Regions from separate parts of the Mixta hanseatica genome, predicted to be linked through region 1. Evidence: predicted binding sites of a transcription regulator. Region 1 holds the regulator's gene; the other holds the start of a gene.

Region 1 (15,896 bases):
AACTGATAAACGCGCGGGTAGTCCAGCGGCGGGATCTCACGGTTTTCCTTCGGGCTAAGGCCGGAAAGCCAGGCTTTACGCGCATGAATAATAAAGGTATCGCAGCCGCCCTGCTGAGCTACCGTACCGATAAAATCACACAGGAATTCATAGCTGTCTTGATCGTCGATACCGATGCGCGTTTTCACCGTGACCGGGATAGAAACCACATCGCGCATCGCCTTGATGCAATCCGCCACCAGCGCCGCTTCGCCCATCAGGCAGGCGCCGAAACGCCCATTCTGTACGCGGTCGGACGGGCAGCCGACATTCAGGTTGATCTCATCGTAGCCACGCGCCTGCGCCAGCTGCGCGCACTGCGCCAGTGCCACCGGATCGCTGCCGCCCAGCTGCAGGGCAACCGGATGTTCCGCCTCGTTATAGGCCAGATAATCGCCTTTGCCATGAATAATGGCACCGGTAGTGACCATTTCGGTATAAAGCAGTGTATTGCGCGTTAGCTGACGATGAAAATAGCGGCAGTGGCGATCGGTCCAGTCGAGCATAGGCGCGATGGAAAAGCGCTGAGAAGAAAAAGTCGCGCTATTTTTAGCGGCGCCGTCGTGCTGGGCCGTTGATAATTCTGAGTTTTGAGACATTTTTTAACTTTTGATGTTTCGGTTCTCTGCCAGCCTGCGGCAGGAACGGAGGAAAGAGCAGCATAAAAGATGGCCTATTATAACATAGCGCTGGGCCAGGCGCGTAGAGGACGTATAGCGCTATCGCTGTACTGAGGGCGTCAGGGAACGTCGCACAGGAAAGCCGCGCCGGACGCCGGGCAGCCTGAAAGTAGTATTGATCTGATACCCTGGCAGTTCGATGAATCGGGCTGTTTCACTGCGTGCTGAAGTACTCTGCCCCGGCCTCATAACATCAGCCAGGCGGAAGCAGGACCGCAGTAAAAGAACGGTGGTCCCGCCAGGTAAAGCGTGCCGTTTCCGGCGCAGCTTGTGGTTTTATCAGAAAGAGAAGCCCAGCTGCGCCATCGCGCCCCAGGTTTCGTCTTCCCCGACTGAGCCCGCCAGATCAAGATGAACACGGTTGTTAAACGGTGAAATGCCAAAACCGGCGCTAACAACGTTGCTATCGTTAGATTTCATATCAGCGTGATAGCCGCCGCGCAGCTGCAACCAGTCAAGAACGCGATATTCCACACCGACGCCCGCGTACTGGCTATCATCCTGCGATTTAAAGCGTTTAGTACGGGTGGCATCCACATCCAGGCTGGCAGTCAGCTTTTCGGTGTGCCAGGCCGCGCCAGCAGTCACCAGCGGACGAATCTGGTAAGTATCGCGATAGCCATTCACCTCTTTCGTTTCAATATCGCGTGAGATCAGGTTTTGCGCGCTCAGACCAAAGGTCCAGTTCTCACCCACGTCGGTAGAGAGGCCCGCATCAAGGTTAAAGCCGGTATCGTTGGTGCGATACTCGCTGTCGGTGACCTTATCTTTATCGAAGTTATAAACCGAGGCGCGATAGTTATACAGGCGAGTCTGCTGCAGCTTTGGCGTAATACCTACCGAGACCGCCTGTTCACCAATCTTAAACTCATGCGCGACCGCAATACCGTAATCGGCCACAATCGCCGCCACGCCGGTAGCGCTGGAGCGCAACCGATACTGATCGCCCGGCACAGGAAGGAGCGGCCCCCTGGCTACGGCATCAAGATAATCGATATCGCTTTGCGCCACGTCGGTTTGCAGATGCGCCGTACCGTAGGCTTTTGCCACAAACGCAAACGGCAGTGTTTCATTCGGCACCGCAACGACAATTGCAGCGCCAGCAGAACCATTGGCCTTGTTACCGCGCAGATCGCGCAGCTGATTAGCTAAATCGCCGGCGGCGGAGCGTACGTTGCCAATCATATCAAGCGCACCGGCAGGATTGGTCAACAAATCCTGTGGGTCGAAGTTATTGAAGACATCCTGATAACGATCGACGGTATCAGTCACATCATCGATCTTATCAACCATATTGTCTTTATCGCTGAGCTGTACGCCGACAGAGGGCAGGATCACGCTGACATTATCTTCCGCACGGCCTTTGGTCAGCAGCGCCGGGTTAGATAATGGCGCGGTAGTATAGTTGGATGAGGCTACGCCTGTGCCGCCCATCGCATCATTACGTGCATCAAAGTAGCTGCCGGCCGCCAGGGAAGAAAAAGAAGTAAAGATTAACGGCATTAACGCTGCCGCAGGAGAAAGCTTCAAAAAATGAATGTTTTTCTTTGCCATTATCAGACGCCATCCAAATAAGCTGAAAGTAAGAAGGAAATCACTGAGTGAATGATGACCAGTAATTGCCTGTTTTATTAACCTGAACTCAGGCCTTTTTCCCCGGCTTATCAGCGGATTGCTGCTTTTATAAGCAACCCGCAGCTTAACGTTTTTTATGATTTTTGGCAGTTTAGCTTTTCTGCGGTTATTAAGCCTGATTGAACATTAGCTGGATCTTTTTTTTACTGCAAACAGGAACCGTGCTTATTTATGGGCCTAAACGATTTAGTGACGCTATCGGCATGATAATAAAAAGGCCATTAAGTTTCAGGGCCGATGGAAATTTGCCGTTTTTCGGTAATTTAACGCACGTTAGGCGACTTTTTTCAGCGGCATTGGGAAAAAATCTGTATTTAGCGGTGATAGAGCGGGTTACTCAGCATAGTGGCGATTTAGCAATCATTTTGTCTGATAACGGGCGTGTGATAACATAACATTTCAATCGCCCGGAGAAAGATTATGAGCGTATCGCCTTCACAACAGATTTTGTCGCAGGCTGAAAAAATCTGTCTGCAACGCAACGTGCGCCTGACGCCACAGCGTCTGGAGGTGCTGCGTCTGATGGCTGAACAGAATACAGCAATTAGCGCTTATGACCTGCTCGATCTGTTACGCGTCTCTGAGCCGCAGGCCAAACCGCCGACCATTTATCGCGCGCTCGATTTTTTGCTGGAGCAGGGTTTTATTCATCGCGTTGAATCGAATAACAGCTACGTAGTATGTCATCATTTCGAAGAGCCGCAGCATACTTCGGCGATGTTGATTTGCGATCGATGCGGCACCGTCAGTGAAGAGCATGCGCAGGGTGTGGAAACCGTTCTCCAGCTGCTTTCTCAGCAGAGCGGATTCTCATTGCGTAATAGCGTGATAGAGGCGCATGGGCTGTGTGCTGGCTGTAAAGATGTGGAAAACTGTCAGCATCCGGAAAACTGTACGCACGATCACAGCATCATGGATAAAAAACGTGGGCGATAGCGAATCGGGGAAAAAAGTCAGGCGGGAGAAATAAATGAGCGGCACGTTCCTTGTGCCTGGGCAGGAGCCTTACCCTGAAAATGCGCTTACCAGCGATAATCGCGGTTATTCGTTTCCCAATCGCTCACTTCTTTTTCCGCTTCATCTTTGGCATAGCCGTAGCGTTCCTGAATTTTACCGACCAGCTGATCGCGTTTACCTTCAATGACGGTCATATCGTCATCGGTCAGCTTGCCCCATTTTTCCTTCATTTTACCTTTAAACTGTTTCCAGTTACCGCCGGCTTCGTCTCTGTTCATAATTTTGTCCTCTACCTTAGGTGTTAACAGCTTTTGGCTAACAGCGAAATTGCGTTACCGTAAGAACGCTGTTTCCCTGTGTCTTACACTTTTAATAATAGTAGAAACCGGTGGTTTTGCTTAAAAACATAGAGATATGAACTAATAAAGCGGCGTAAAAAGTGTCGGCTATGCTGAAAAACCAGCGAATTCAGTGAATAAGCGTAGCCGTATAAAATGTGTCAAAGCGTGAACCAATCGCCACGCCGCTGATAACGATGCCATACCCATCCCAGTGTCAATCCACGCAGCAGTAAGAAAACGCTGATAGCCAGCCATAGCCCGTGATTGCCCAATAGCGGCACGGTTAATAACGTCAGGCCGAAGCCCAGCGCCGCCAATGCCATACTGTTGCGCATTTCACGTCCGCGCGTGGCGCCAATAAACATGCCATCCAGTAAATAACACCAAACGCCCACCACGGGTAACAGCATCTGCCACGGCAGGTAGTGATTCGCCAGCGCCTGCAGCTGCGGCAAAGAGGTCAACATAGCGACAATCTCCCTTCCCCACTGCGCATATCCTAAGGCAAACAGCAGCGCGACCAGCCCCGCCTGGCGGCAGGCGGCAAGCCATACACGCCGTAGCTTGCTGTTATCGCGTGCGCCGAAGGCTTCGCCCGAAACCGCCTCAACCGCATAGGCAAAGCCATCCAGCGCATAGGCGGTAAAGGTAAGAAACATCAGCAGCACGGCATTTACCGCCACAATCTCGCTGCCCATGCGCGCCCCTAAAATCGTGATCGAGGCAAAGCACAGCTGCAACAGCAGCGAACGTAGCATGATATCGCGGTTTAAACGCAGCAACCGCCGCACATCGCCCTTCAATCCCTCTTTAAGGTGCGCAAAGCTGATCTGCCGCAGGCGCAGCACATGCCAGACTAAAACCAGCCCCACCAGCAACGAAACCGTCCCAGCGATGGCGGTCGCCGCCGCCGCGCCAGTCACGCCCCAGCCAAGGCCAATAACAAACCATAAATCGAGCAGGATATTGACCAGATTACCGACAATCAGCAGGATAACCGGCGCCCGCGCATACTGCACGCCCAACAGCCAGCCGAGGATGACCAGATTAGCCAGCGAGGCAGGCGCGCTGAGCCAGCGTATAGCAATAAAACGCTGCGCCTGCTCCAGCACTGCCGGACTGCCGCCGACAACCTGCGCAGCCAAAGCGCTTAACGGCCCCCGCAACAGAATAAAGGCGATACCGGCGATAACCGCAATCGCTAAAGGTTGCATCAACGCGCGAGCCAGCGCTGGTTTATCTCCCGCGCCGAACGCCTGTGCGGTCAGCCCGGTAGTGCTCATGCGCAAGAAAAGCAGCAGCATAAAAAGAAAGCTGGTCGCGGTGGTGCCTACGGCTACGCCGCCAAGATAGACAGGGCTATCAAGATGGCCAATAACGGCAGTATCTACCAGGCCCAGCAGCGGTACGGTAATGTTTGAGAGGATCATAGGCAGCGCCAGCCGCCAGAGGTGTTTATCGGTCGCAGAGAAGAAGTGCATGGCAATCCGCAGAAAAAATATGGCGACAGGCCACAGCGGTTATCGCCGGAACAAAAGCTAAAGGGGAAGCGAGCGGCGGCCAGCAGGCCGCCACAGAGTCATTACAGCCAGTCGCCGTTACGAATAACGCCAACGGCCAGACCTTCGATAGTCAGCGTCTGCTGCTGCAGATCGACGACAATCGGCTGGAAATCATGGTTTTCCGGCAGCAGCTGCACGGTATTGCCCTGACGCTTCAGGCGTTTAACAGTGACTTCATCATCAATGCGTGCTACGACCACCTGGCCGTTACGCACATCCTGCGTTTTATGCACCGCCAGCAGGTCGCCATCTACAATGCCGATATCTTTCATCGACATACCGCTAACGCGCAGCAGAAAGTCAGCGTGGGGTTTGAACAGGTTAGGGTCGACCTGGAAACGGCTTTCAATATGCTCCTGCGCCAGCAACGGTTCGCCGGCGGCGACACGACCAATCAACGGCAGACCGTTTTCTTCTTCCGCCATCAGGCGGATACCGCGTGAAGCGCCGGACACCATTTCAATGACGCCTTTACGCGCCAGGGCTTTCAGGTGTTCCTCTGCGGCGTTAGGGGAGCGAAAGCCTAACTGGGCGGCGATTTCCGCGCGCGTTGGCGGCATACCTGTCTGATTAATGTGATCGCGAATCAGGTCATAAACCTGCTGCTGCCGAGCCGTTAAGGTTTTCATCCCGCCCCCTGGTTGTTTATACAGTCGCTGTGAGTATATACAGGTATTAGTGGAATGGAAACCGGAAGCTGTGTAAAAAACAACTCTTTATCTATTATGGAAACTTTATCGTAAATAAGGCCATAACAGGGTTACCCAAACAAAAAGGGCCAGTATGATGCTGAGCAGCACCGCCGCAGAACCCATATCTTTGGCACGGCCGGCCAGCGGATGAAACTCGCTGCCGATGCGGTCCACCACCGCTTCGATAGCGCTGTTAAGGATCTCGACGATAATAATGAGAAACACGGAGCCAATAAGCAAAACGCGCGTTATGGCATCGACGTCAAGCCAGCAGGCGATAATCACCGCTGCCAGCGTCAGTATCGCTTCCTGGCGAAATGCCGCTTCATGTTGCCAGGCTGCCCGCAGGCCTTTCCACGAATATCCGGCTGCTTTAATGATGCGGATCAGGCCCGTTACGTTATTTGCCATCTACAGGGAACCCTTTGCAATGTTTAACGTCAATGTCAGGGTGCAGCACTAAATGCAACACCACAGATCTTCAATGCGCTTTCTGGTATGCTTGCGGCGCTTTGCTAACAAGAGGCTTCATGTTGTCTATGTCAGGTTGGCGTAAACTTTATTATAAGTTACTGAATTTACCACTTACATTTTTAGTTAAGAGTAAGGCGATTCCGGGCGATCCGGTAGCGGAACTGGGACTCGATACCTCGCGCCCCATTATGTATGTATTGCCTTATGATTCAAAGGCCGATCTCCTTGCGCTGCGCACCCAGTGCCGTCTGCACGATCTGCCCGATCCACTGGAGCCGCTGGAGATAGACGGCGCCCTGCTGCCGCGTCACGTCTTTATTCATGACGGGCCGCGCGTTTTCCCCTATTTCGTGCCGAATCAGGAATCCGTGAAGCTGTTCCACGACTACCTCGATTTGCACCGTAACAACCCCGATCTCGATGTACAGATGGTACCGGTTTCGGTGATGTTCGGCCGTGCGCCGGGGCGTGAGGTGCAGGGCGAACAAACCCCTCATCTACGCGAACTGAACGGCGTACAGAAGTTTTTTGCCGTACTGTGGCTGGGGCGCGATAGCTTTGTGCGTTTCTCGCCGATGGTTTCTCTGCGTCGTATGGCGACGGAGCACGGCACGGATAAAACCATTGCGCAGAAGCTGGCGCGTGTGGCGCGTATTCATTTTGCCCGTCAGCGTCTGGCCGCGGTAGGCCCGCGTCTGCCGGTGCGCCACGATCTGTTTAATAAACTGCTGCAGTCGAAAGCGATCGCCAAAGCGGTAGAAGACGAGGCGCGCAGCAAGAAAATCTCTCAGGAGAAAGCGCAGCAGAACGCCATCGAGCTGATGGAAGAGATCGCCGCAGATTTTTCCTATGAGATGATTCGTCTTACCGACCGCGTGATCGGCTGGACATGGAGCAAAATCTATCAGGGCATTAACGTCAGCGGCGGCGAACGCATTCGTCAGTTGGCGCTGGATGGCCACGGGCTGGTTTACGTGCCCTGCCATCGCAGCCATATGGATTACCTGCTGCTCTCCTACGTACTTTATCATCAGGGTCTGGTGCCGCCGCATATCGCGGCGGGCATCAACCTTAACTTCTGGCCGGCCGGACCGATTTTCCGTCGTCTCGGCGCGTTCTTTATTCGCCGTACCTTTAAGGGCAACAAGCTTTACTCTACGGTATTCCGCGAATATCTCGGCGAGCTGTTCAGCCGTGGATACTCGGTTGAATATTTTGTTGAAGGCGGGCGATCACGCACCGGTCGTCTGCTCGATCCGAAAACCGGTACGCTGGCGATGACGATTCAGGCGATGCTGCGCGGCGGCAACCGTCCGATTACTGTGGTGCCGGTTTATATCGGCTATGAACACGTGATGGAAGTAGGCACCTACGCGAAAGAGCTGCGCGGCGCGGCTAAAGAGAAAGAAGGCTTTATGCAAATGCTGCGTGGCCTGAGCAAGCTGCGCAACCTTGGTCAGGGCTACGTAAACTTTGGCGAGCCGCTGCCGCTGGTTAACTACCTGAACAAGCAAGTGCCGGAGTGGCGTGATTCGATCGATCCGATCGTGGCGCAGCGTCCGCAATGGCTGACGCCAGCGGTGAACGATATCGCTCAGCAGATTATGGTGCGCATTAATAACGCCGGGGCCGCCAACGCCATGAACCTGTGCGTTACCGCGCTGCTTGCTTCACGTCAGCGTTCCCTGACCCGTGAACAGCTGATCGAGCAGCTGGAGTGCTATCTCGATCTGCTGCGGCATGTGCCCTATTCGCCAGATGCGACCGTGCCGGATATGACGGCGGAAGCGCTGCTGGAACACGCGCTGAACATGAACAAGTTCGAGACGGAAAAAGACAACATTGGCGATATCATTATCCTGCCGCGCGAACAGGCGGTGCTGATGACTTACTATCGCAATAATGTGCATCACATGCTGGTGATGCCGTCGCTGATTGCCGCTATTGTGCAGCAGCATCGCGAAATCTCCGCCGCCGAGCTGCTGCGTCAGGTCTCTGTGCTTTACCCACTGCTGAAAAGCGAGCTGTTCCTGCGTTGGGAGAAAGAAGAACTGCCGCAGCTGCTGCAACAGCTGGTGGCCGAGCTGGCGCGTCAGCAGCTGATCGTCATCGAAAATGATGTGATGCGCCTGAATGCGGTACGTTTCCGTACGTTGCAACTGCTGGCTGCGGGTATGCGTGAAACGCTGCAGCGCTATGCCATCACCTTCTCTATTCTTAGCGCTAATCCTGCGATTAACCGCGGTTCGCTGGAGAAAGAGAGCCGCACGCTGGCTCAGCGTCTGTCGGTGCTGCACGGCATTAACGCGCCGGAGTTTTTCGACAAGGCGGTGTTCTCCACGCTGGTGCTGACGCTACGCGATGAAGGCTATATCAGCGATACCGGCGATGCTGCGCTGGAACAGACGCAGAATACCTATCATATGCTGGCAGAGTTGATTACCAGCGATGTGCGCCAGACCATTGAAAATGCCGTTACGCCTGCTTAAAACGGGCTGACGCATAAAACAGAGCGGGCGCCAGTGGCGCCCGCTTTTTATTAGTGCTGTTTGCAGCCAGGTTGGCTACCACTGGCTGAACGGCGGCATATTCAGAACGATACCGATAAAGATCACCAGTCCCACATAGTTATTATTGAGGAAGGCCTGAAAACAGCGTTCGCGCTGGCGTTCAGCGATCAGTTTCTGCTGATGTACAAACAGCGCGGCGGCCAGCAGCAGCGACCAGTAAAACGCACCGTCCAGGTTCATGCGCTGACCTACGATCACCAGCAGCAGCAGCGTAGAGAGCTGCAACAGACCAATAATCAACTTATCAAAGCGCCCAAACAGAATAGCCGTCGACTTTACGCCAATCTTGAGATCGTCATCCCGATCCACCATCGCATACTGCGTATCGTAGGCCACGGTCCAGCAAATATTGGCGAGAAACAGCAGCCAGCCGTTTAGCGGCACGTGGCCGCTTACCGCCGCCCAGCCCATCGGGATAGCCCAGCCGAAAGCGGCGCCCAGCACCACCTGCGGCAGATGGGTATAGCGCTTCATAAAAGGGTAGATCCAGGCCAGCGCCAGCCCGGCGAACGACAGCCAAATGGTGATGGCATTCATCGTCAGCACCAGCGCGAACGAAATCAGCGCCAGCGCCACAAACAGCACTTTCGCCTCTTTTTCACTTACCTCACCGCTGGCCAGAGGACGCATCTGCGTGCGCTTGACGTGCCCATCAATTTTACGATCGGCAAAATCATTCACCACGCATCCCGCCGCGCGCATAAAAAAGACGCCCAGCACAAACACCATCAGCACCTGCAACGGCGGCACGGCTTCGCCCGCCAGCCACAGCGCCCATAATGTCGGCCACAGTAGCAGCAGCGATCCGATCGGCTTATCAATGCGCATTAAACGGCTGTAAGCCTGTAGCTTACTGCGCGTCAGCCCTTTTTCTCTATTACTCACATGATTCTCCAGACAAGCTTTGATAAAGCGGCGCAGCGGGTAAAAACAGTTCGGTCAATAACAGCGGCTTGCCTGATAAGCGCAGGCGTGAGCGACGACCCCACAGCGCGTCAGAGATACCCGGATCGATAAAGTCGCGCGTGAGCGTGGAAGAGGAGAAGAGATAACGTCCCAGCGGGCGGCTGCCCAACTGGCTGAGCATCATTTCCGGTCCCTCCAGCGTCGATTCCGGCACTACCGTGCGACCAGCCAGCCAGGGAACGCCGTCACCCGATAAGATGATTTCGCGCAGCCAGTAACGCGGTTCCAGCGGCAAAAACGGCAGCTCTTCAGCGATATCGTCAGCGGTAACGAAACCTTCAAACTGAGGCTGTACGGTAACTTTCCGGCAGTGGCGCTCAAAGCGCTTCGTCATTGAGTCTTCTTCCAGCAGCCAGTCAAGCAGAGGCGCCGACAGTGCAGGCGATGAAGTGGGAAGCCAGGCAATGGCGCGCAGCAGGGAAAGCGCGTTATCGGACATACGGCATCTCCGGTAAAAAACAGGTGCCATAGTGTAGCGCAGAGCCTTGCGCAGAACACGCAATGCAGCAGAAAAACAGCATGGAAAACAGAGGGCAATGCATCTTTTACCGCATCATTTTCCTCGCTTTAAGTCTGGCTTAAGGTCTGGTTTTCATAGGAGGATATTCATGGCAAAATCGATAATATGCTTGCAACGTTAGCCATAATTATCAGGATATTGTTTTATATTCTTTTTGTTATACCTATTATTAAGGCGATAAAACTACATAACATCAACGGAGGATGGAGGCATGAAGCATCATGTTGCGCCAGGATATTGTGTCGTTGAACAACCCGGTACGCTGGATTTTCAGGCCCGGCAACTTTTTAGAAATACCCGCTCTCCGGCAGCCAGTATGTTTATGAAGCTCAACGCTGATACGCAGTGGCTAAAACCCGGACAGATACTGATTGTTGCCGATCCAGATACGCCTGCAACAATGCAGATGTTACAGGCGCTGAGGCAGGCAAAGCAGCGAACAAATATGGCCTTTACCAGCGTCAGCGCTGAGGAAGCTAATTTTTTTCATAAGCATTACGGTATGATTGCCGGGTTAACCAAAACGGGAGATCAAATATTCAGTACGGCGGGTGACCTGGGAGAAAAGTATTTTCTGGCCATAGAAAGCACGTTGAGGAAAATTGAGGAAACCTACCAGAACCAATACCGGACTCAGGGCTCGCTTATTAGTCAACAGTTCTTTGCTGAACGCAACCAGCTATTCAATCAGTTAAAAACATTGGTTAATAAACCTTTGGTTAAATCTCTTGCTCGCCATACGGTAAAATTCAGGCCCTATGAAGATATGCGCAGGGCGTTGAATCTCTCCAGCCGCTCAATCGTTCACGAATGGTCAACGGCTGGCGTCGTGGGCATTCCGGGTTATTCAACCTATGTCGGGAATGCAGCTAAAGCCGCGAAGTTCCTTAAATATGGCGGCTATATCGGCATCGGCTTTTCTTTTGCTGGCACGACCAATGATGTAATGAAAGCGTGCTCGACAGGAAGAGAAAACGAGTGCGGAAGGAGTGCTTTTAAAGAATATACGAAATTTACCGCAGGTACGTTATTAGGCGTCTCTGGCGGTGCTATTGGAGCAACAGCAGGAGGAGCCATCTGCATTGGGCTTGGGATTATAACAGCGCCCGCAGGCGGAGCGGTAGGACTGGCATGTGCGGTTATCGGTTCGGTTGCTGGAGGATATGCTGCCAGTACTACCGGTGAAACATTTATAGATTATTTTTTCAGAGATTAATGTGTGAGTAATTTATTTTCTTATTTAGGGATAGCAGGCATATGGGTAGGTTTCTTATCGCTTACCCTCCTGTTTTTTTATTATTGCGTAAACAGGAAAAGATATGAAAAAATCATCAGATTTTACTATGATAAGGGTTTTTTATTTCCCGTCCCTTACCATTTTCATTCATTAATGGGGTTCTTTGGTTCTTTTACGCTGGTCTACTACTTTACATGCATCAAAAGAAAGAAGAAGCCTTTGCTTATGTTTTATAAAAACCGTGAGGTTTATAATTTTTTTGACACCGTCCCTGATAATCTCTCCAAATGGATGAAGGTTTATTACAGAATCACTTTATTCACTCTGGCTTGTATTGCCTTTACTTTCCTGATGGTGTCAATAAAATATATTTATTTAAACCTTGCAAATTAACCCTATGATAAGGCTAATTATTCTATGGCTTTCAGTGAAATTAAAGCAGCTGAACCTGGTGTAGAGATGCTATATCAATATGCGGAAAAACAGGATACTTTCTAATTGTTGGCCATTAATTATGGTTGCTGGTGCAGTCTTCTTTACTTTATCTGTATTACTGTATGCAATAAACCGTTCAAAATATTATCAATTGATATCTTTATTTAAAGAAAACCACGCTTTCCCGGCCGCCTACTCATTTCACTGCCTTACTGGCTTTTTTGGGGCTGATCCCATTACCTACTTTTTTCTTGGGTTAAAAAGGAAAAAGAAAATTTTGTTCGTTAAAAAGGAGAGTGAACTGTATGAATTTTTGATGATAAGAAAGAAAACTTAACGAATTGGATGCTGCCATTTTATTACTTGTGGAACGTGACAATGCTGTGCTGTGCCTTTGTCATCATTTTCGTGATAGTTATGCATATTAAGCTAAAATACTTTTCATAAAGTGCTTATTTAAAACAAATCATTACCTTAAGGAACTTAATAGTTCAGTAAAATTTAAAATATCAGCATTAATATGTAGCGAATAAACAAGTCGATACTGATATCATTATTTGACACAAAGCTAAAGCCGGCCTCACACAAAACAGCGGAGAAACAGAGTCATTAATAAACCGCTCTTAGCAACGCGGAGGTGTAGCTGAGTTAAACAGGAAAGCTGGCGAAAAAGGGTGCGCCGGCGGCGCACCAATCGTCCAGCAAGATCAGCAATATGGGGATGTTATCCCTTGCCTTTCACACTGCTGATAAATGTTGCGCGTGCCGATGTAGAACCAAGACGTTCCGCCTCGTTCATCAGCTTCAGCGCTTTATCGATATCCCCCGCTTTCGCAGCCTTACGGATGCCGTCGTTAAAATATTTTTCGGTGTCGTTCAGCATCGGTTCAGACTTCACAGCCGACGTTGCTGGCGCAGGCGCAGCCATTGGCGCCGGGCTGCTGATATTCGGCTGTGCCGACGCCGTGGCGGCGCGGGTGCTGCCTACCACCACCGGCTTCGAATCGCCGGAGCCGAACAGCTTGCCGATCATAATGTTGCCGCTGTTCTGCTCGCTCTTCACTTTCAGCGACAGCGTGCCGGTATTGATATGCTGTACCACCGGATCCGGCACGTCAGGAATCGCATTGCTGGCCCCTTCCGCATAGAGTTTTGCCGGGTTGATCATGGTGGAGGTTTGCGCCAGATCGCGCGTCGTGGTGTAAATCAGCAGGTAAATCTGTTTTTGTCCCAGCACCGGCGTCAGCTTCATGGTGCCTTCCAGCCGGTTAGTGGCAACGATGCCCGGCTTTTGATAGGTGAAATAGCTGCTGGGGAAAAAGGCCGCAGGCTGCAGCTGGCTGTCCAGCACCAGTACGTTCGGCGCATAGACGCGCTGATCTTTCATGATGCTGGCCAGTGTGACTTCCAGCGATCCCTGATCGGCGGGCAGCGCAACGGCGGCAACCGGCCCGCTGATATCGCCTTCATTCAGGCTGGCCGAGGCGGTATTCAGCGCAATATCCTGGCTCACCGGCGGCGCCAGCGGCAGCCAGGAGAGGCGCTGCAGCTTTTCCGGGGCGATCGATGGCGCGGTAGCCACATTCTGTGGATTAAGGCTGGTGCTGGCGGCAAAGGCGGGCAGCACGGTAAAGCTCAGGGCCGGAAACAGGCAGAGCGCGAGTAGATGTTTTTTCATTTTTTTATCCTCAAGAGAAACCCGCCTCTCTCAGGCAATAGAGAGACGGGCTAAGGCAGGACTCAGGGCTGGCTATGCCCTGTCAGGTTGTCTTATTACCACCAGGCTTCCATCTGAATACCGAAGGAAACTTCGTCATTGTCGCCACGGCTGAAGGTGTGCGCGGCGTTATCGCTATAGGCAACGCCCGCAGTGGTGCCCGGCAGGTTACCAACATAGTTTTGATTGTTTGTCTCAGAGGAAGCATAGCCCCACTTCTCATCCCACTTGGCGTAGGTGGCGAACACGCGAATGGCCGGACGCGACCAAATGCTGTTGCCTGCCTGCCACTGCTGGGCCAGCGTCACTTTATACTGGCTGTTGCGGTCACCGGTGCGCTGCGACTTCACGTTGTCGTAGCCGGCTTCCAGCAGGGTGCTCATGATCGGCGTCCATTTGTACATCGGGCGTACGCCCACGGTGTACCAGGTGGTGCCGTTATCGTTATCGCGATCCACGTCCTGATACATACCCACATACATCAGGCTCCAGGTATCGTTGAAGTCGATCGCGCCGTGGTCGATGACGCGGATCATCGAGCCGTTGTTGTTTTCTGCGGTGCCCGGGCGCCCGTTGCGGTTTTGCGTCATCGCATCGGTGGCGTACTGCACGACAAATTTGTTCAGGCTGGTGCCGTAGAAGGTCTGGGTATGCTCAAGGGTAGCCATCCAGCCATCATCGGAAGCGTCTTCCACATTCGGGCTGTAACCGTCGGTATCGTTCGCGCTGCCGTAGTCAAAGCCCAGCTCCAGCGAGCCGCCCGGGTTCACTTCCATGCCGCCTAAGCGCACGTCGAAAATATCGTTGGCGCGATCTTTCGCCGTGCCGCGCGTATTGCCGGTCACGAAGGCCGAAGAGCCGCCTGCTTCGCTGCTGCGGGTCGCTGCCAGCGACAGCTTACCGAAGCCGAGATCGATATCTTCAATACCGCCGCCAGGACCAGAAATATCCCAGTAGTAGAAATCGATCATGTGCACGTCATGGCGTTTGTAGTAACGCTTACCGGCCCAGATATTAGCGCCCGGCAGCGCATCAAACAGGTTTTTACCCACCACGTTCATCTGACGTACCGCAGGGGAGTCTTCTTCATAGTCGTTCTGCTGCGATACGCTGTAGCCGATCATGGTATCGACATAGAAGCTTTTCTCGCCCTCTTTCCACACTTCCTGACCCAGCTCAACTTCCGCATAGGTGTCACATTCGTTGCCAAGACGATACTTAGAGTTGGCGCCGGTTGCTGTAAAACATTGCTGCTCACCGCCGCTGCCGGTCCAGCCGATGCCGGAACGGGCGTAACCTTTGAAATCCACCGCGCTGGCGTGCGGTGCCACAACTGCGAGGGCCACTGCCACGGCCAGAGGGTACTTAGAGCGCGTTAACATCGCTGTTCTCCTGTTATGATTTTACTGTTATGTGTGCTTCTACGCCGGGTTCGCTGTGTAACCGACGGCAGGCGCGTCCATCTTCACGAAACAGATGGCAGCGCTGTGGCGGCAGTCCGATGGCGTATTGGGCACCTTCTTCAACCAGCACCACGTCGTTCTGGCGGTAAACCAGGTTCTGACGCAGCGCAGGGATTTGGATATGGATTTGCGTTTCCTGGCCGAGCTGCTCGACCACCTGCACCGTGCCCTGCAGAGTGACATCGGCCACTTCGCTGGGCAGCAAGTGTTCCGGACGAATGCCCAGCGACATATTGGCGCCGACCGGGACATCGGTGCTGTCCACCGGCAGCCAGATTTGCTGATGGTTAGGCAGCTCTACCTGCACCTGATCGATGGCGGTGGCGGTAACCTTCACTGGCAGGAAGTTCATTTTCGGCGAGCCGATAAAACCGGCGACAAAGCGGTTGGCTGGATAGTGATACAGCTCCAGCGGTTTGCCGACCTGGGCGATACGTCCGCCTTCCAGCACCACGATTTTATCCGCCAGCGTCATCGCTTCGACCTGATCATGGGTGACGTAAATCATGGTGCGCTTCAGGCGCTTATGCAGGCGGGAGATCTCAATGCGCATCTGCACGCGCAGCGCGGCGTCAAGGTTAGAGAGCGGCTCATCCAGCAGAAATACC
Region 2 (15,896 bases), 2.0 Mb from region 1:
GCGTTCCGCATCCAACGCGGCCATACAGCCGGTACCGGCGGAAGTGATCGCCTGACGATAGGTATGATCCATTACGTCGCCGGCGGCAAACACGCCCGGGATGCTGGTTTGGGTGGCGTTACCCTGCAAACCTGACTGCACTTTGATGTAGCCATTTTCCAGTTCCAGCTGACCGGCGAAAATAGCGGTGTTCGGGCTGTGGCCGATAGCGATAAACAGACCCGCTACGTCCAGCTCTTCCGTCAGCTCGCTGTTCTGCGTGCCGCGCAGACGTACGCCGGTCACGCCCATCTGGTCGCCCAGCACCTCATCCAGCTCGCGTTCGGTATGCAGCACAATATTGCCGCTGCTGACTTTTTCCATCAGACGATTGATCAGGATTTTCTCGGCGCGGAAGGTATCGCGACGGTGAATCAAGTGAACTTCAGAAGCGATATTCGACAGGTAAAGCGCCTCTTCAACGGCCGTATTGCCGCCGCCGACCACGGCAACTTTCTGCTTACGATAAAAGAAACCGTCACAGGTTGCGCAGGCGGAAACGCCTTTACCTTTGAACGCCTCTTCAGAAGGCAGGCCCAGGTAGCGAGCGGAAGCGCCGGTCGCGATGATCAAGGCGTCGGCAGTATATTCGCCGCTATCGCCCACCAGACGGAACGGACGGTTTTGCAAATCGACCGTATGGATATGATCGAAAATGATCTCGGTATTAAATTTCACCGCATGTTCATGCATGCGTTCCATTAGCAGCGGACCAGTTAGATCGTTAGGATCGCCAGGCCAGTTCTCAACGTCGGTAGTGGTAGTTAGCTGGCCGCCTTTTTCCAGGCCGGTAATCATTACCGGATTCAGGTTAGCGCGTGCAGCGTAGACGGCTGCGGTATAGCCCGCCGGACCAGAGCCCAGAATAAGCAATTTACTGTGTTTGGCCGTGCCCATGAGATCCTCATTAGTTAACTGGCAACATGGAGCAAGATTGTAGGGAATTTAACGCCGCAAAAAAAGCGTTCTGCGCTTTTGTTAGCAATTGATGCAACAGGTTTTACCGATAGCGCGGGAGCAGGCGGAACAAGGGCGCTGAAAAACGCCCGTAGAAAATAAATTGCAGGCAAAACGCGCAAAATAACCGGTGAAAAATGGCGATGCCCGCTAAGGGCTGGCATGTTCTCCTGATTTTCAATGTTTTGCTTTGACAATCGCCTGCGCTTTTGCGAAAACATTGTGGGAAGCAGAGAATATTTGGGCTATGTAAACAGAGTTTCGTACCAGCTTTTGCGTACAACGCCGAATAAACTCAGTCTGTCATTCGTAATGACGCATGGTGTGGACAGACAGCATGCGTCATGCGGATGGGCGCTGCAATAGCAACAGGCTCTATGTCTTCACTGACGAAAGACCCTGCACAGTGATTTTGTTCAGGGTATGGCAGGTAAAGGGAAGGAATGAAGAGAGACAATAATAATGGTAGACAATAAAAAACGCCCCGGAAAAGACCTCGACAGAATCGACAGAAATATCCTGAATGAGCTGCAGAAGGATGGTCGTATTTCTAACGTGGAGCTTTCAAAACGCGTTGGCTTATCGCCCACGCCGTGCCTTGAACGCGTACGCCGCCTGGAACGTCAGGGCTTTATTCTTGGCTATACCGCGTTGCTCAATCCTCACTATCTTGATGCGTCGCTGCTGGTCTTCGTTGAGATTACTCTGAATCGCGGTGCGCCTGATGTGTTTGAACAATTTAACGCCGCTGTGCAAAAACTTGAGGAAACTCAAGAGTGTCACCTCGTTTCCGGTGATTTTGACTACCTGCTGAAAACGCGTGTGCCTGACATGTCCGCCTACCGTAAACTGCTGGGCGAAACCTTGCTGCGCCTGCCAGGCGTTAACGATACGCGCACTTATGTGGTGATGGAAGAAGTCAAACAGAGTAACCGGTTGGTTATTAAGACGCGATAACACAGGACAGGTGCAAAACCTGGTGGTATTCGATACACTCCTGTGAATTCATACAGGCACAGCGTCGGTTAGCCCGGCGCTGTTTCCTTCATAGTTTACAGGTACCTGGAGAGTTCTCTTGAGCCAGGAATATACAGAAGATAAAGAAGTGTCCCTTAAGCCGCTTAGTAGTGGTCGCCGTCTGCTCGAAGCGTTGCTGATCCTTGTCGCGCTATTCGCTGTCTATTTGATGGTGGCGCTGGTTAGTTTTAATCCTTCCGATCCCAGTTGGTCTCAGACCGCCTGGCATGAACCCATCCATAATCTGGGCGGCAATGTCGGCGCCTGGCTGGCCGATACGTTACTGTTTATTTTTGGCGTGATGGCGTACGCCATTCCGCCAGTGATCCTCGGCCTGTGCTGGATAACCTTCCGCCAGCGCGATCGCCAGGATTACATTGACTATTTCGCCGTCGGCCTGCGGCTGATCGGCGTGCTGGCGCTGGTGGTGACCACTTGTGGCCTCGCCGCGCTGAACGCTGATGATATCTGGTATTTCGCCTCTGGCGGCGTTATCGGCAGCCTGGTCAGTAACGCGATGGCGCCCTGGCTGAGCGGTGCTGGCGGGACGCTGGCTTTGCTGTGTCTGTGGGCGGCGGGATTAACCCTGTATACCGGTTGGTCCTGGCTGACCATCGCCGAGAAAATCGGCGCGGTGGTAATGGGCGTGCTGACCTTTGCCAGCAACCGCTCGCGCGCTGACGAAGCCTGGTACGAAGAGGATGACGAACATCCGGCGCCCACCATTAAACGGGCGGTTCAGCTGGATGATGAGGACGATGATATTCTGCTGGCGCCGCCGCGTAAGCTACAGACCGTTGAAGATGACGTAGAAAAGGCGGAAGTCGATCCTCTGTTGGCTAAAACGCCAGTTGTCGCCAGCGCCGCGGCCGCTCAGCCTACCGCTGCCTCGGCGCCTGTGCAACCTCAGGCGGCCGCTCAGTCGTTAGCCGCGCCTGCCGCCGCGCCGCAGGCAACTGGCGCGCCGAAGCCAACAGAGCAGCGGAACAATGCGCCGACAGGCGATAGCACAGCCGCGCTGGCCGCTTCTCCTGCCGCCGCCCAAACCGAGAGCGCCACACCGCCGCTTTACCGCTTTGAAATGCCGCCGCAATCCAGTGTTGCTTTCACACCGGCAGAAGAGGATGACGGCCCGCAAATGGGTAACTGGCAAGAGGCGACAACCTCCTCGTCAGCGCCGGGCGCTGCCGCAGCCGTCACTGCCGCCGCAACCGCTGCGCAAACCGGCGGCGCTCCCTTTATGCCGGCCAGCGTGCCTGAAGAGATTAATCCGCAGATTAAACAGGGCATCGGGCCTGAACTGCCGCGTCCGAAACCGGTTAAGTTGCCTACGCGCCGTGAACTCGCGTCCTGGGGCATTAAGCTGCCGTCTCAACGCCTGGCGGAAGAGAAAGCTAAGCAGGAAGCACAGCAGCAGGCTGCGCCTCAGCCTGATGATGAACAGTCCACTGTCGAAGACGAAAATCAGTTACGCGATGCTTTTATGGCGCAGCAGCAGGCGCGCTATGGCGCTGATTATGCCGTTGAAGAAGATGAACATGCCCAACAGCAGGAGCAGGCGGCACTGGCGCAACAGTTCGCGCAGCAGCAGCAGCAGCGCTACGCGCATGTTGAAGCGGCGGCACCGGACGCATCGCAAGCTACGCCCGCGGAACAGCGCTATCAGCCGGATGAAGCGGTGACGCCTGCGGCGCCTGACGTTCATCAGCAGGCTACTCAGGTTCAGCAGCGTTATGTTCAGCCCACGCAGCCCGATGTCACCTGGCAGCATCAGCCGCAGCCGAGCACGGCGCCAGTGGCTGAGGTTCATCCGCAGGAGGCCGTCACGCCGCCGCGTGATGTTCCAGCCTTTACCCTCGATCCTGCTGCCGCCTTTGATTTCTCGCCGATGGAAGATCTGATCGATGAGGGCCCCAGCGAGCCGCTGTTTACCATTGCCGCTACGCCTGAGCCGGACATGCCGGTAACGGAACCGCAGTGGCAGCAGCCGACGCCAGAGCCGCGCTATGCCGCTCAGCCGACGGATGTCCCAGCGCCGCAGATGCTGCAGCCTGTCGAGCCGGTTCAACGCGCCGCCGAGCCGCCTGCGACTCAATGGCAAAACAGCGCATCGTCCGCCTTTACGCCGGCGGCGGCCGAAGCCGCGCCACAGCCTGAAAGCAACGAATCACTGGCGGATAGCCTGATTCATCCGTTCCTGATGCGACATGAACAGCCAACCTATAAACCGACAACGCCGTTGCCGACGCTCGATCTGCTGACCTCGCCGCCTGCGGAAGAGGAGCCGGTTGATATGTTTGCGCTGGAGCAGACTGCCCGTCTGGTTGAGGCGCGTCTGGCGGATTATCGGGTTAAAGCGGAAGTCGTCGGCATTTCGCCTGGCCCGGTTATTACCCGTTTCGAGCTGGATTTAGCCCCGGGCGTAAAGGCCGCGCGTATCTCTAATTTGTCACGCGATCTGGCCCGTTCGCTTTCCGCGGTGGCAGTGCGCGTGGTTGAGGTGATCCCTGGTAAACCTTATGTCGGCCTTGAGCTGCCGAATAAGCATCGCCAGACCGTTTACCTGCGTGAGGTGCTCGACTGCGCCAGCTTCCGTGATAATCCGTCGCCGCTTTCGGTGGTGCTGGGGAAAGATATCGCGGGTCAGCCGGTGGTGGCCGATCTGGCCAAAATGCCTCACCTGCTGGTTGCGGGTACTACCGGTTCCGGTAAATCGGTCGGCGTGAACGCGATGATCATCAGCATGCTGTATAAAGCGACGCCGGAGCAGGTGCGCTTTATTATGATCGATCCGAAAATGTTGGAGCTCTCCGTTTATGAAGGGATTCCACATCTGCTGACGGAAGTGGTCACCGACATGAAAGATGCGGCGAACGCGCTGCGCTGGAGCGTTGGCGAGATGGAGCGCCGTTATAAATTAATGTCGGCGCTCGGCGTACGTAATCTGGCGGGCTACAACGAGAAAATCGAACAGGCGGAAGCGATGGGACGTCCTATCCCGGATCCATTCTGGAAGCCGGGCGACAGTATGGATACGCTGCCCCCGACTCTGGAGAAACTGCCGTATATCGTAGTTATGGTCGATGAGTTTGCCGATCTGATGATGGCGGTAGGCAAAAAAGTGGAAGAGCTGATCGCTCGTTTGGCCCAGAAGGCGCGTGCGGCAGGGATCCACCTGGTGCTGGCGACGCAGCGTCCGTCGGTTGATGTGATTACCGGCCTGATTAAGGCTAACATTCCGACACGTATCGCCTTTACCGTATCCAGCAAAATCGACTCCCGTACTATTCTTGATCAGGGTGGCGCTGAATCGCTGTTGGGCATGGGCGATATGCTCTATATGCCGCCCAACTCTTCGATTCCGGTGCGTGTGCACGGGGCCTTTGTGCGCGATCAGGAAGTGCATGCGGTCGTGCAGGACTGGAAAGCGCGTGGTCGACCGCAGTATATTGAAAGCATTACCGCGGGCGAAGAAGGTGACGGCGGCGGTCTGGGTCTGGATGGCGGCGACGAAGAGCTGGATCCGCTGTTCGATCAGGCAGTGGCGTTTGTTGTGGAAAAACGTCGCGCCTCTATCTCCGGCGTTCAGCGTCAGTTCCGTATCGGCTATAACCGCGCGGCGCGTATTATTGAGCAGATGGAAGTGCAGGCTATCGTCTCTCCGCCTGGGCATAATGGTAACCGTGAGGTTCTGGCACCGCCGCCGCACGAAATGTAATAAAATGGGGTTTGCGCTGTCAAAGGTTAGACGGGCCGGAATTTTACCGGCCCGTTGTTTATTTAAGCATCAGAAGCGGTGAGCCGCGTCGCTTTCAGTATTTTCTCCTGTCAGGAAGCGAATTGTCAGTCTAATTTGTAATAAGGCCGCCTGATGCGGAATATAACGACTTAAAAAGGAATCGGTAGTCATGAAAAAATTAGTACTTGCTTGCGGTTTACTTTCAGCGTTGACCTCCGCCAGCGCGCTGGCCGATGCTTCCAGTGAATTACAGCAGCGTCTGGACAAAGTCAGCAGCTTCCACGCCAGCTTTAACCAGAAGGTTACCGACAGCAGCGGATCGAATGTGCAGGAAGGCGAAGGGGAGCTGTGGGTAAAACGTCCCAACCTGTTTAACTGGCATATGACCGCGCCGGATGAGAGCGTTATTATTTCAGACGGTAAAACCCTGTGGTTTTACAATCCTTTTGTTGAACAGGTCAGTGCCACCTGGCTGAACAGCGCCACCAGCAATACGCCTTTTATGCTGATTGCCCGTAATCAGCGCAGCGACTGGCAGCAGTACAATGTGAAACAGCAGGGCGATAATTTTGAACTGACGCCGAAAACCGATGCCGGCAACCTGAAACAGTTTATGATTAACGTTTCCGGTAATGGCACCATCAATCAGTTCAGCGCCATCGAGCAGGATGGCCAGCGCAGCAGCTACGTGTTGAAAAGCCAGAACAACGGACCGGTTAGCGCGGATAAATTCACCTTTACGCCTCCGAAAGGGGTGACGGTAGACGATCAACGTCAGTGAGGTTGAGTTGAGTAATCTCTCCCTTGATTTTTCTTCCGAACAGTTCCAACCGTTGGCCGCGCGTATGCGGCCAACCACGCTGGAACAGTATATCGGACAGCAACATCTGCTGGCCCCCGATAAGCCGTTAACGCGCGCTATCGAAGCGGGCCACCTTCATTCAATGATTCTGTGGGGGCCGCCCGGCACCGGTAAAACCACGCTCGCCGAGCTGATTGGCCGTTACGGCAATGCGGACGTTGAGCGCATCTCGGCCGTGACCTCCGGCATTAAAGAGATCCGCGAGGCGATCGAACGCGCGCGACAGAACCGCCAGGCAGGCCGCCGCACCATTCTGTTTGTTGACGAGGTGCATCGCTTCAATAAAAGTCAACAGGATGCGTTTTTACCCCATATTGAAGATGGCACCATTACCTTTATTGGCGCGACGACGGAAAACCCCTCTTTTGAACTCAACTCCGCGCTGTTATCGCGCGCGCGCGTCTACCTGCTGAAATCCCTGACCGTCGAAGATATCGAAACGGTATTGCAGCAGGCGCTAACCGATAAAGAACGCGGACTGGGCAAGGAAAATATCGTCCTGCCTGAATCCACCCGGCGGATGATTGCCGAGCTGGTTAACGGCGATGCGCGCCGGGCGCTGAATACGCTGGAAATGATGGCCGATATGGCTGAAAGCGATGCGCAGGGTAAGCGGGAATTAACGCCTCAGCTGTTAAATGCGGTTTCCGGCGAACGTGCGGCGCGCTTTGATAATAAAGGCGATCGCTATTACGATTTGATTTCCGCGCTGCATAAATCGGTGCGCGGTTCTGCGCCCGACGCGGCGCTTTACTGGTATGCCCGCATCATTACTGCCGGTGGCGATCCGCTGTATGTCGCGCGTCGTCTACTGGCCATCGCTTCAGAAGATGTTGGCAATGCCGATCCGCGCGCCATGCAGGTTGCGATCGCCGCATGGGATTGCTTTACCCGCGTCGGCCCGGCGGAGGGCGAACGCGCCATCGCTCAGGCGATTGTTTATCTGGCCTGCGCGCCGAAAAGCAACGCGGTCTATACCGCCTTTAAAGCGGCGATGCGCGATGCGCGTGAAAAACCTGACTTCGACGTACCGGAGCATCTGCGTAACGCGCCGACTAAATTAATGAAAGAGATGGGGCTGGGCAAGGCGTATCGCTATGCGCACGACGAGCCGAATGCCTACGCCGCCGGCGAAGACTATTTCCCCGCCGAAATGGCGCAAACGCGTTACTATCAGCCCACCAGCCGCGGGCTGGAAGGGAAAATTGGCGAAAAGCTCGCCTGGCTTGCGGAACAGGATCAAAATAGCCCGACAAAACGCTACCGCTAGTCCAGACGTTGCGGTAAGGTTAGCGCTCAGCCAGGTGGGCCCTGAAGGAACGCTTTGGTTCAAAACCTTTTTTTAATCACAGTAAGCACAGGATAAGCATGCTCGATCCCAATCTGCTGCGTAACGAGCCAGACGCAGTCGCAGAAAAACTGGCACGCCGAGGATTTAAACTGGATGTGGAAACGCTGCTCTCCCTTGAAGAGCGCCGTAAAGTGCTGCAGGTAGAAACAGAAAACCTGCAGGCTGAGCGTAATGCGCGTTCCAAATCCATCGGGCAGGCTAAAGCGCGCGGGGAAGATATTGAGCCGCTGCGTCAGGAAGTCAACGCGCTGGGCGAGCGTCTGGATGCGGCTAAAGCCGAGCTGGATGTGTTGCAGCAGCAGATCCGTGATTTTTCACTGGCGTTGCCTAACCTGCCTGCAGATGAAGTGCCGCTGGGCAAAGATGAAACGGAAAATCAGGAAATCCTGCGCTGGGGCGAACCGCGTCAGTATGATTTTCCGGTGCGCGATCACGTTGACCTCGGCGAGATGGCAAAAGGGCTGGATTTCGCCGCTGCCGTTAAGCTGACCGGCTCGCGCTTTGTGGTCATGCAGGGCCAAATCGCCCGCCTGCATCGCGCCCTGGGCCAGTTTATGCTCGATCTGCATACGCAGCAGCATGGCTATACCGAAACCTACGTGCCTTACCTGGTTAACCACGCCACGCTGTTTGGCACCGGCCAACTGCCTAAGTTCGGCGAAGACCTGTTCCATACCCGTCCGTTGGAAGAAGAGTCAGACAGCAGCAACTATGCACTGATCCCAACCGCGGAAGTGCCGCTGACTAACCTGGTGCGTGACGAGATCGTTGAGGAAGAATCGCTGCCGATTAAACTCACCGCTCATACGCCTTGCTTCCGTGCTGAAGCCGGTTCCTACGGCCGTGATACGCGTGGCCTGATCCGTATGCACCAGTTCGATAAAGTGGAGATGGTGCAGATTGTTCGTCCGGAAGATTCCATGCAGGCGCTGGAAGAGCTGGTCGGCCATGCGGAGAAAGTCCTACAGCTGCTGAACCTGCCGTACCGTAAAGTGCTGCTGTGCACCGGTGATATGGGCGCCAGCGCGGCGAAAACTTACGATCTGGAAGTCTGGCTGCCGGCGCAGAATACCTACCGTGAGATCTCTTCCTGCTCTAATATGTGGGATTTCCAGGCTCGCCGTATGCAGGCGCGCTGCCGCAGTAAAAATGATAAGAAACCGCGTCTGGTGCATACGCTGAATGGCTCCGGCCTGGCGGTAGGCCGTACGCTGGTTGCGGTACTGGAAAACTATCAGCGGGCTGATGGCCGTATTGAAGTGCCAGAAGTGCTGCGCCCTTATATGGGCGGCCTAACCCTTATCGGTTAATTAGCGCCATAAACGATCAGGCCCGCCGTCATTCCCGGCGGGCTTTTTTTATTAAAATAAATATATCGTTATTAACCGGATTTTTATTTCTACCTGCTTGAATTTAAAATTAAAAATCTTTGGGCTGTATAAGTTTTATGCGTCAAAAATCTTCCCAGGATAAAAATTTTAAATCGGAGCGGGACAAATTGTGCGTCGGGCAAATTCGGCTGATTGACTTTAAAAACAAGAGTGGCAATATTCGCGCACTTTCTCTTTCTTCCCTGTGATTTAACCCATGTTCACCTGGTCTCGTCCCGTTGTGCTGTTGCTCTGCGGCCTGCTGCTGCTGACAGTATCTATTGCCGTGCTTAATACTCTGGTTCCTTTGTGGTTGACCCACGATAATCTGCCAACCTGGCAGGTCGGCGTAGTGAGTTCATCCTATTACACCGGTAACCTTATCGGGACATTACTGGCGGGCTGGCTAATCAAGCATTATGGCTTTAATCGCAGCTACTATTTTGCTTCGCTGGTTTTTGCTGTCGCAACGATAGCGCTGGGCCTGAATGAGGGCTTCTGGAGCTGGTCGCTGTGGCGTCTGCTGGCGGGTATCGGTTGCGCCTGGATTTGGGTGGTGGTGGAAAGCGCATTGCTTTGTAGCGGCACGTTGCGCAATCGTGGCCAGCTGCTGGCTGCCTATATGATTGTTTACTATTTGGGCATGGTTGCCGGTCAGCTGCTGGTGAGCAAAGTCTCTACCGAGCTGCTGAATGTTTTGCCATGGATTACCGCGGTGATTGCCGCTGGTGTGCTGCCGATTATCTTTATGAAGATTAGCGCTGCGGCGTCTGAGGATGAAGAGGCGCCGAGCCGTATGTGGCCGATGCTGCGTCGTCGTAGTTCACGGCTTGGCATCAACGGCTGCATTATTTCGGGCATTGTATTAGGTTCCCTGTATGGCCTGATGCCGCTCTATCTTTCTCATCAGGGTATCAGTGACGCTAACGTCGGTTACTGGATGGCGTTGCTGGTAAGCGCAGGCATTGTCGGACAGTGGCCGGTAGGCCGCATGGCCGATCGCTATGGTCGTCTGCTGGTGCTGCGGGTGCAGGTGTTTATTGTCATCCTTGGCTCGATTGCCATGCTCAGCAATATGGCGATGGTCCCGGCGCTGTTTATCCTGGGCGCCGCCGGCTTTACCCTTTATCCGGTAGCGATGTCATGGGCATGTGAAACGGTTAAGCATCATGAGCTGGTGGCGATGAATCAGGCTTTACTGCTGAGCTACACCATCGGCAGCCTGGCAGGGCCGAGTATGACGGCGATGCTTATGCAGAACTACTCCGATCGCTTACTGTTCGTGATGATTGCCGCTGTAGCATTCATCTATTTAGTGATGCTGCTGCGTAAAGCGGACCATCACATTACGCCAGTGGCGCAGGCCTGAGTCGAATGAAAAAGGGCGACATGATGTCGCCCTTTTTTTATTGGTTACAGGTTAATACATGACCTTATGACCGTAACCTTCCAGAATATGTTTTATACGTTCCATGGTTTCCGCTTTTGGCGGCTTGACGCCGTCCAGCTTATATTCCTCACCCATGGCGATCCATTTATGCTTGCCCAGTTCATGATAGGGCAGTAGTTCAATCTTCTCGACGTTTTGCATATCACGGGTAAATTCGCCCAGGCGATGCGCTGAGTCATCATCATCGGTATAGCCCGGTACGATAACGTAACGGATCCAGGTGCGAATGCCTTTTTTAGCAATATAACGGGCAAAATCCAGCGTGCGATGATTAGAGACACCCACCAGGATTTGGTGAACATCATCATTGATCTGTTTCAAATCGAGCATCACCAGATCGGTGACGTCCAGCAGCTCGTCGATAACCGGATCGTATCGACGTACAAAGCCGTTGGTATCAAGGCAGGTATGAATGCCTTCCGCTTTACAGGCGCGGAACCAGTCACGGACAAAGGCAGCCTGCAGTATCGCTTCGCCGCCAGAAGCCGTAACGCCGCCCCCGGATGCGTTAATAAAATGACGATATGAAAGAACATCTCGCATCAGTTCTTCCACTGTAACCTCTTTGCCTCCATGCGTATCCCAGGTATCGCGGTTATGGCAATAGAGGCAGCGCATCAGGCAGCCCTGAAAAAAGGTAATAAAGCGGATGCCCGGCCCATCAACGGTGCCACAGGATTCGAATGAGTGAATACGACCGACGGATGTTGACATTGCGATGAGTTCTCCAAAGTGAACCTGCCTGGCAGGTGACGCAGTCTTTAGGGGCTGCTGCGTTAAGTTGAGTCTGCTTTGCCAGATGACCTCAGTATAGATCTCTGGCAAACCAGGCTGCTGGTAAAAAGGCTCCCGCAGGAGCCTTTTATCAGACCAAGGAAGGATTACAGCGACTGGGTGAAAGTACGTGTAATGACATCCTGCTGCTGCTCTTTTGTCAGCGAGTTAAAACGTACCGCATAACCGGAAACGCGAATGGTCAGCTGCGGATATTTTTCCGGATGATCCATCGCATCCATCAGCATTTCACGGTTCATGACGTTTACGTTCAGATGCTGACCGCCCTCAATCGCCGCTTCATGATGGAAGTAACCATCCATCAGGCCCGCCAGGTTAGTTTTACGCACATCGTCATCTTTACCCAGCGCGTTTGGTACGATAGAGAAGGTATAAGAGATACCATCTTTAGCATAAGCAAACGGCAGTTTAGCGACAGAGGTCAGCGAAGCAACGGCACCTTTCTGGTCACGACCATGCATTGGGTTAGCGCCTGGTCCGAAAGGTGCGCCAGCACGACGACCATCTGGGGTGTTACCTGTTTTCTTACCGTATACCACGTTGGAGGTAATGGTCAGCACAGACTGAGTCGGTACGGCGTTGCGGTAGGTATTCAGTTTCTGAATTTTCTTCATGAAACGTTCAACCAGGTCGCAGGCCAGATCGTCAACGCGCGGATCATTATTACCAAACTGCGGATATTCACCTTCGATTTCAAAGTCTGTCGCCAGACCATCTTCATCGCGAATCGCTTTCACTTTGGCGTATTTGATGGCGGAAAGTGAGTCTGCCGCTACGGACAGGCCGGCAATACCACAGGCCATGGTGCGGTAGACATCACGGTCATGCAGCGCCATCAGCGCAGCTTCATAGCTATATTTATCATGCATATAGTGAATGATATTCAGCGCGGTCACATACTGTTTCGCCAGCCAGTCCATAAAGTGGTCAAGGCGAGCCATAACGGTATCGAAATCCAGCACTTCATCCATAATCGGCGCTTCTTTCGGGCCGACCTGCATTTTCATTTTCTCATCAACGCCGCCATTGATTGCATACAGCAGCGTTTTGGCGAGGTTGGCGCGCGCACCGAAGAACTGCATCTGTTTACCGACAATCATCGGGCTGACGCAGCAGGCGATAGCGTAGTCGTCGTTGTCAAAGTCAGGACGCATCAAATCGTCGTTTTCATACTGGACGGATGATGTATCAATAGAGACTTTGGCTGCATACTTTTTAAAGTTAATCGGCAGCTGTTCTGACCACAGGATGGTCATGTTCGGCTCCGGAGACGGCCCCATGGTGTACAGGGTATTCAGGAAGCGGAAAGTGGTTTTAGTGACCAGCGTACGACCATCTACGCCCATACCGGCCAGCGATTCAGTCGCCCAAATCGGGTCACCGGAGAACAGTTCATCATATTCCGGGGTACGCAGGAAGCGAACCATACGCAGTTTCATCACCAGATGGTCAATCAGCTCTTGCGCTTCCAGCTCGCTCAGTTTACCTGCCTGCATGTCGCGTTCGATATAGACATCAAGGAAGGTAGAAACTCGGCCAAAGGACATCGCTGCGCCGTTTTGTGATTTCACTGCGGCCAGGTAGCCGAAATAGGTCCACTGTACTGCTTCACGTGCATTGGTCGCCGGACGAGAGATATCGCAACCATAAGATGCCGCCATCTCTTTCAGCTGACCCAGCGCGCGATGCTGATCGGCAATCTCTTCACGCAGGCGGATCGTTGCTTCAAGGTTAACGCCATTGATCAGATCGTCCTGCAGTGAGGTGAACTGAGCAAATTTATCCTGCATCAGATAATCGATACCGTACAGTGCGACGCGACGGTAGTCGCCGATAATACGGCCGCGACCGTAAGCATCCGGCAGCCCGGTCAGCACGCCTGATTTACGGCAGCGCAAGATTTCAGGGGTATAAACATCGAATACGCCCTGGTTATGCGTTTTACGGTATTCGGTGAAGATTTTTTTCAGCTGTGGGTCCAGCTCGCGGTTATACGCTTTGCAGGAGCCTTCCACCATTTTGATCCCGCCAAAGGGAATAATGGCGCGTTTCAGCGGCGCGTCAGTTTGCAAACCGACAATTTTTTCCAGGCCTTGATCGATATAGCCTGCACCATGTGAAGTAATGGTTGCTGCAACGCTGGTATCGAAATCAACCGGCGCATGGGTGCGGTTTTCAATTTTGATGCCTTCCAGCACTTTATTCCACAGCTGGATGGTGGCATCAGTCGCACCGGCCAGGAAGGATTCGTCTCCTTCATATGGCGTATAGTTTTTCTGAATGAAATCGCGAACGTTAACTGATTTCTGCCATTCGCCGGCGGTAAAACCTTCCCAGGCGGCAGCCAGTTTCTCATTGAGCTCGGTCATAATATACCTACCTTCTGATAAAAGTTCTTTTTTGGAGCCAACAGGAAAATATCTGTCGGCTCGAATTCGTCGTGCAGTTGCTGCTAATGTGCGGTGTTGCCGCGCAGATAAATAAACCAGTAGGTCAACCCTACCAATAGCCCGCCACCGATAATGTTGCCAATAGTGACTGGAATCAGGTTATCTATGATGAAATGGCTCAGCGTCAGGTTGGGAAACTGAGCGGCGGTTGCGCCTGTCGCCTGCCAAAATTCCGGTGAGGCGAAATCATGAATAACGATAGCCATAGGAATCATGAACATATTAGCGATGCTGTGCTCAAAGCCGCAGGCAACGAACATCGCAACCGGCAGGGCCATGGCCAGCATCTTGTCGGTCAGGCTGCGACCTGAGTAGCTCATCCAGATGGCCAGGCAAACCATTAAATTCGCCAGCGTGCCGAGGCAAACAGCCTCAATAAAGGTGTGATGCATTTTATGATCGGCGGTTTGTAAAACATTTAATCCCCACGCGCCGTTAGCCACCTGATGTTCGCCGGAAAGCCAAATAAGAGCGACAAAAAACAGCGCGCCAAACAGGTTGCCGATGTAAACGTTGATCCAATTGCGCGCCAGCTGACCCCAGCTAATACGCCCGCTGGCTTTCGCCACAACAATTAAAACGGTTGAGGTAAACAGGTCTGCGCCACATACCACGACCAGCATCAGGCCAAGGGAAAAGCAGAGACCGCCGATCAGTTTTGCCAAACCATAAGGAATATCAGCCGTTCCGGTGGTGGCGGTAATATAAAAAACGAACGCAATAGAGATAAATACGCCAGCGTTAATGGCCAGAAAAAAGGTTATTAACGGATGTTTATTTGCTTTATAAACGCCAGCTTCTTCTGCGGCTTTCGCCATTGCCTGTGGCAATAATAAATTGAAAGGGTTGTCAGCATTCACACTAACGTACTCCCATAAAAAATCGTCGTAGAGATACTAACAAAGGAGTATTTAGCGGAAATTGATATAGATCATATTTGCCTAGCGCCTGAAGAGACGAAGCGGGAATTAATAGAGGGGTATTAGGCTTAACCTTTTGATTTTAATATATAAAATTTATTTTAAATTATACATTTAAAATTGAAGAAGGCATTTAATGCACAAAAGGTTATTATTGCAAAATAAGAGAATTAGGCTTAAATGTTATTGCTGGAGAATATAGAGTAACTCGATATTAACATCGGATTAACTAAAAAAGCCAGCTGGGTTTAGCAGCTGGCCAGAATTTACAGGGATAACGTTATTTATTTCCAGTTATTCCGCTTGGCCTGTTGTAATTTCTCATAGGCAGCAAGCAGAGCCTGATGCGCAGGGAACGCCTTGAGATCCAGATCAACCGGCTGTAGGCCATAAAAAGGCGCTTCGCCATTAATCGCGGACGAGGCGGCCTCAACGGCCTCTGCGCCATACATACGAACAAACGCGTGATAATACTGGGTCGGATCGCGTTCTTCTTCCTGCGAAAGCAGCAGCAGCGTTTGCAGGCAGCGATAGTAGTTAGCGCGTTCAGCCGTAAATACCGAACCATTAAACTCCATGGTCCATTCGGTCCAGATCAGAGCCTGATCGAGATCGCCGCCAGCCAGAGCCAGCATCGCTTTCAGCTCGCCGATACGCAGGGTGTACCAGCCGTTATCTTTGCCTGTCGCCAAGCCAAGCAGCTCGCGAACGCGAGTAAAATCATCGTGGCCTTCTTCATCTAACTGCTCGATTAGCGCCAGATAATCCGCTTTATCCCATTGGCTGTCAGGCAGCGCCAGCAGGGTTTCACGCAGGCCTGCGCCCATATTATTATTCGCCAGCAGCAGATCTTCCGCCGGATAAATGTCCGACATGCCCGGAACAATAATACGGCAGGCGTAAACGTCCAGATGTTCATAATCTGCAATATAAACGTCTTTATCTT

Evidence for each region. The regulator LexA, encoded in region 1, represses DNA repair genes until DNA is damaged. The targets are predictions, from matches to a motif close to TNCTGTATGTACATACAGNA.
Region 2: a site for LexA is predicted at 1,992-2,011, ahead of K6958_RS21365 (DNA translocase FtsK 4TM domain-containing protein). Genes of this name have one in related genera too.

The regions. Positions count from the first base shown of each region.
Region 1 covers NZ_CP082904.1:3,906,856-3,922,751, forward strand. The annotation lists gene dusA (tRNA dihydrouridine(20/20a) synthase DusA) at 1-638, opposite strand, end outside; gene K6958_RS18555 (conjugal transfer protein TraF) at 999-2,273, opposite strand; gene zur (zinc uptake transcriptional repressor Zur) at 2,775-3,290, shown strand; gene K6958_RS18565 (CsbD family protein) at 3,377-3,589, opposite strand; gene dinF (MATE family efflux transporter DinF) at 3,811-5,133, opposite strand; gene lexA (transcriptional repressor LexA) at 5,235-5,843, opposite strand; gene K6958_RS18580 (diacylglycerol kinase) at 5,949-6,317, opposite strand; gene plsB (glycerol-3-phosphate 1-O-acyltransferase PlsB) at 6,446-8,869, shown strand; gene ubiA (4-hydroxybenzoate octaprenyltransferase) at 8,945-9,778, opposite strand; gene ubiC (chorismate lyase) at 9,828-10,355, opposite strand; gene K6958_RS18600 (hypothetical protein) at 10,648-11,652, shown strand; gene malM (maltose operon protein MalM) at 12,833-13,786, opposite strand; gene K6958_RS18610 (maltoporin) at 13,882-15,207, opposite strand; gene malK (maltose/maltodextrin ABC transporter ATP-binding protein MalK) at 15,221-15,896, opposite strand, start outside.
Region 2 covers NZ_CP082904.1:1,596,762-1,612,657, forward strand. The annotation lists gene trxB (thioredoxin-disulfide reductase) at 1-936, opposite strand, end outside; gene K6958_RS07730 (hypothetical protein) at 951-1,193, opposite strand; gene lrp (leucine-responsive transcriptional regulator Lrp) at 1,459-1,953, shown strand; gene K6958_RS21365 (DNA translocase FtsK 4TM domain-containing protein) at 2,072-5,731, shown strand; gene lolA (outer membrane lipoprotein periplasmic chaperone LolA) at 5,922-6,533, shown strand; gene K6958_RS07750 (replication-associated recombination protein A) at 6,541-7,884, shown strand; gene serS (serine--tRNA ligase) at 7,983-9,275, shown strand; gene K6958_RS07760 (MFS transporter) at 9,553-10,704, shown strand; gene pflA (pyruvate formate lyase 1-activating protein) at 10,756-11,499, opposite strand; gene pflB (formate C-acetyltransferase) at 11,667-13,949, opposite strand; gene focA (formate transporter FocA) at 14,033-14,890, opposite strand; gene ycaO (30S ribosomal protein S12 methylthiotransferase accessory factor YcaO) at 15,235-15,896, opposite strand, start outside.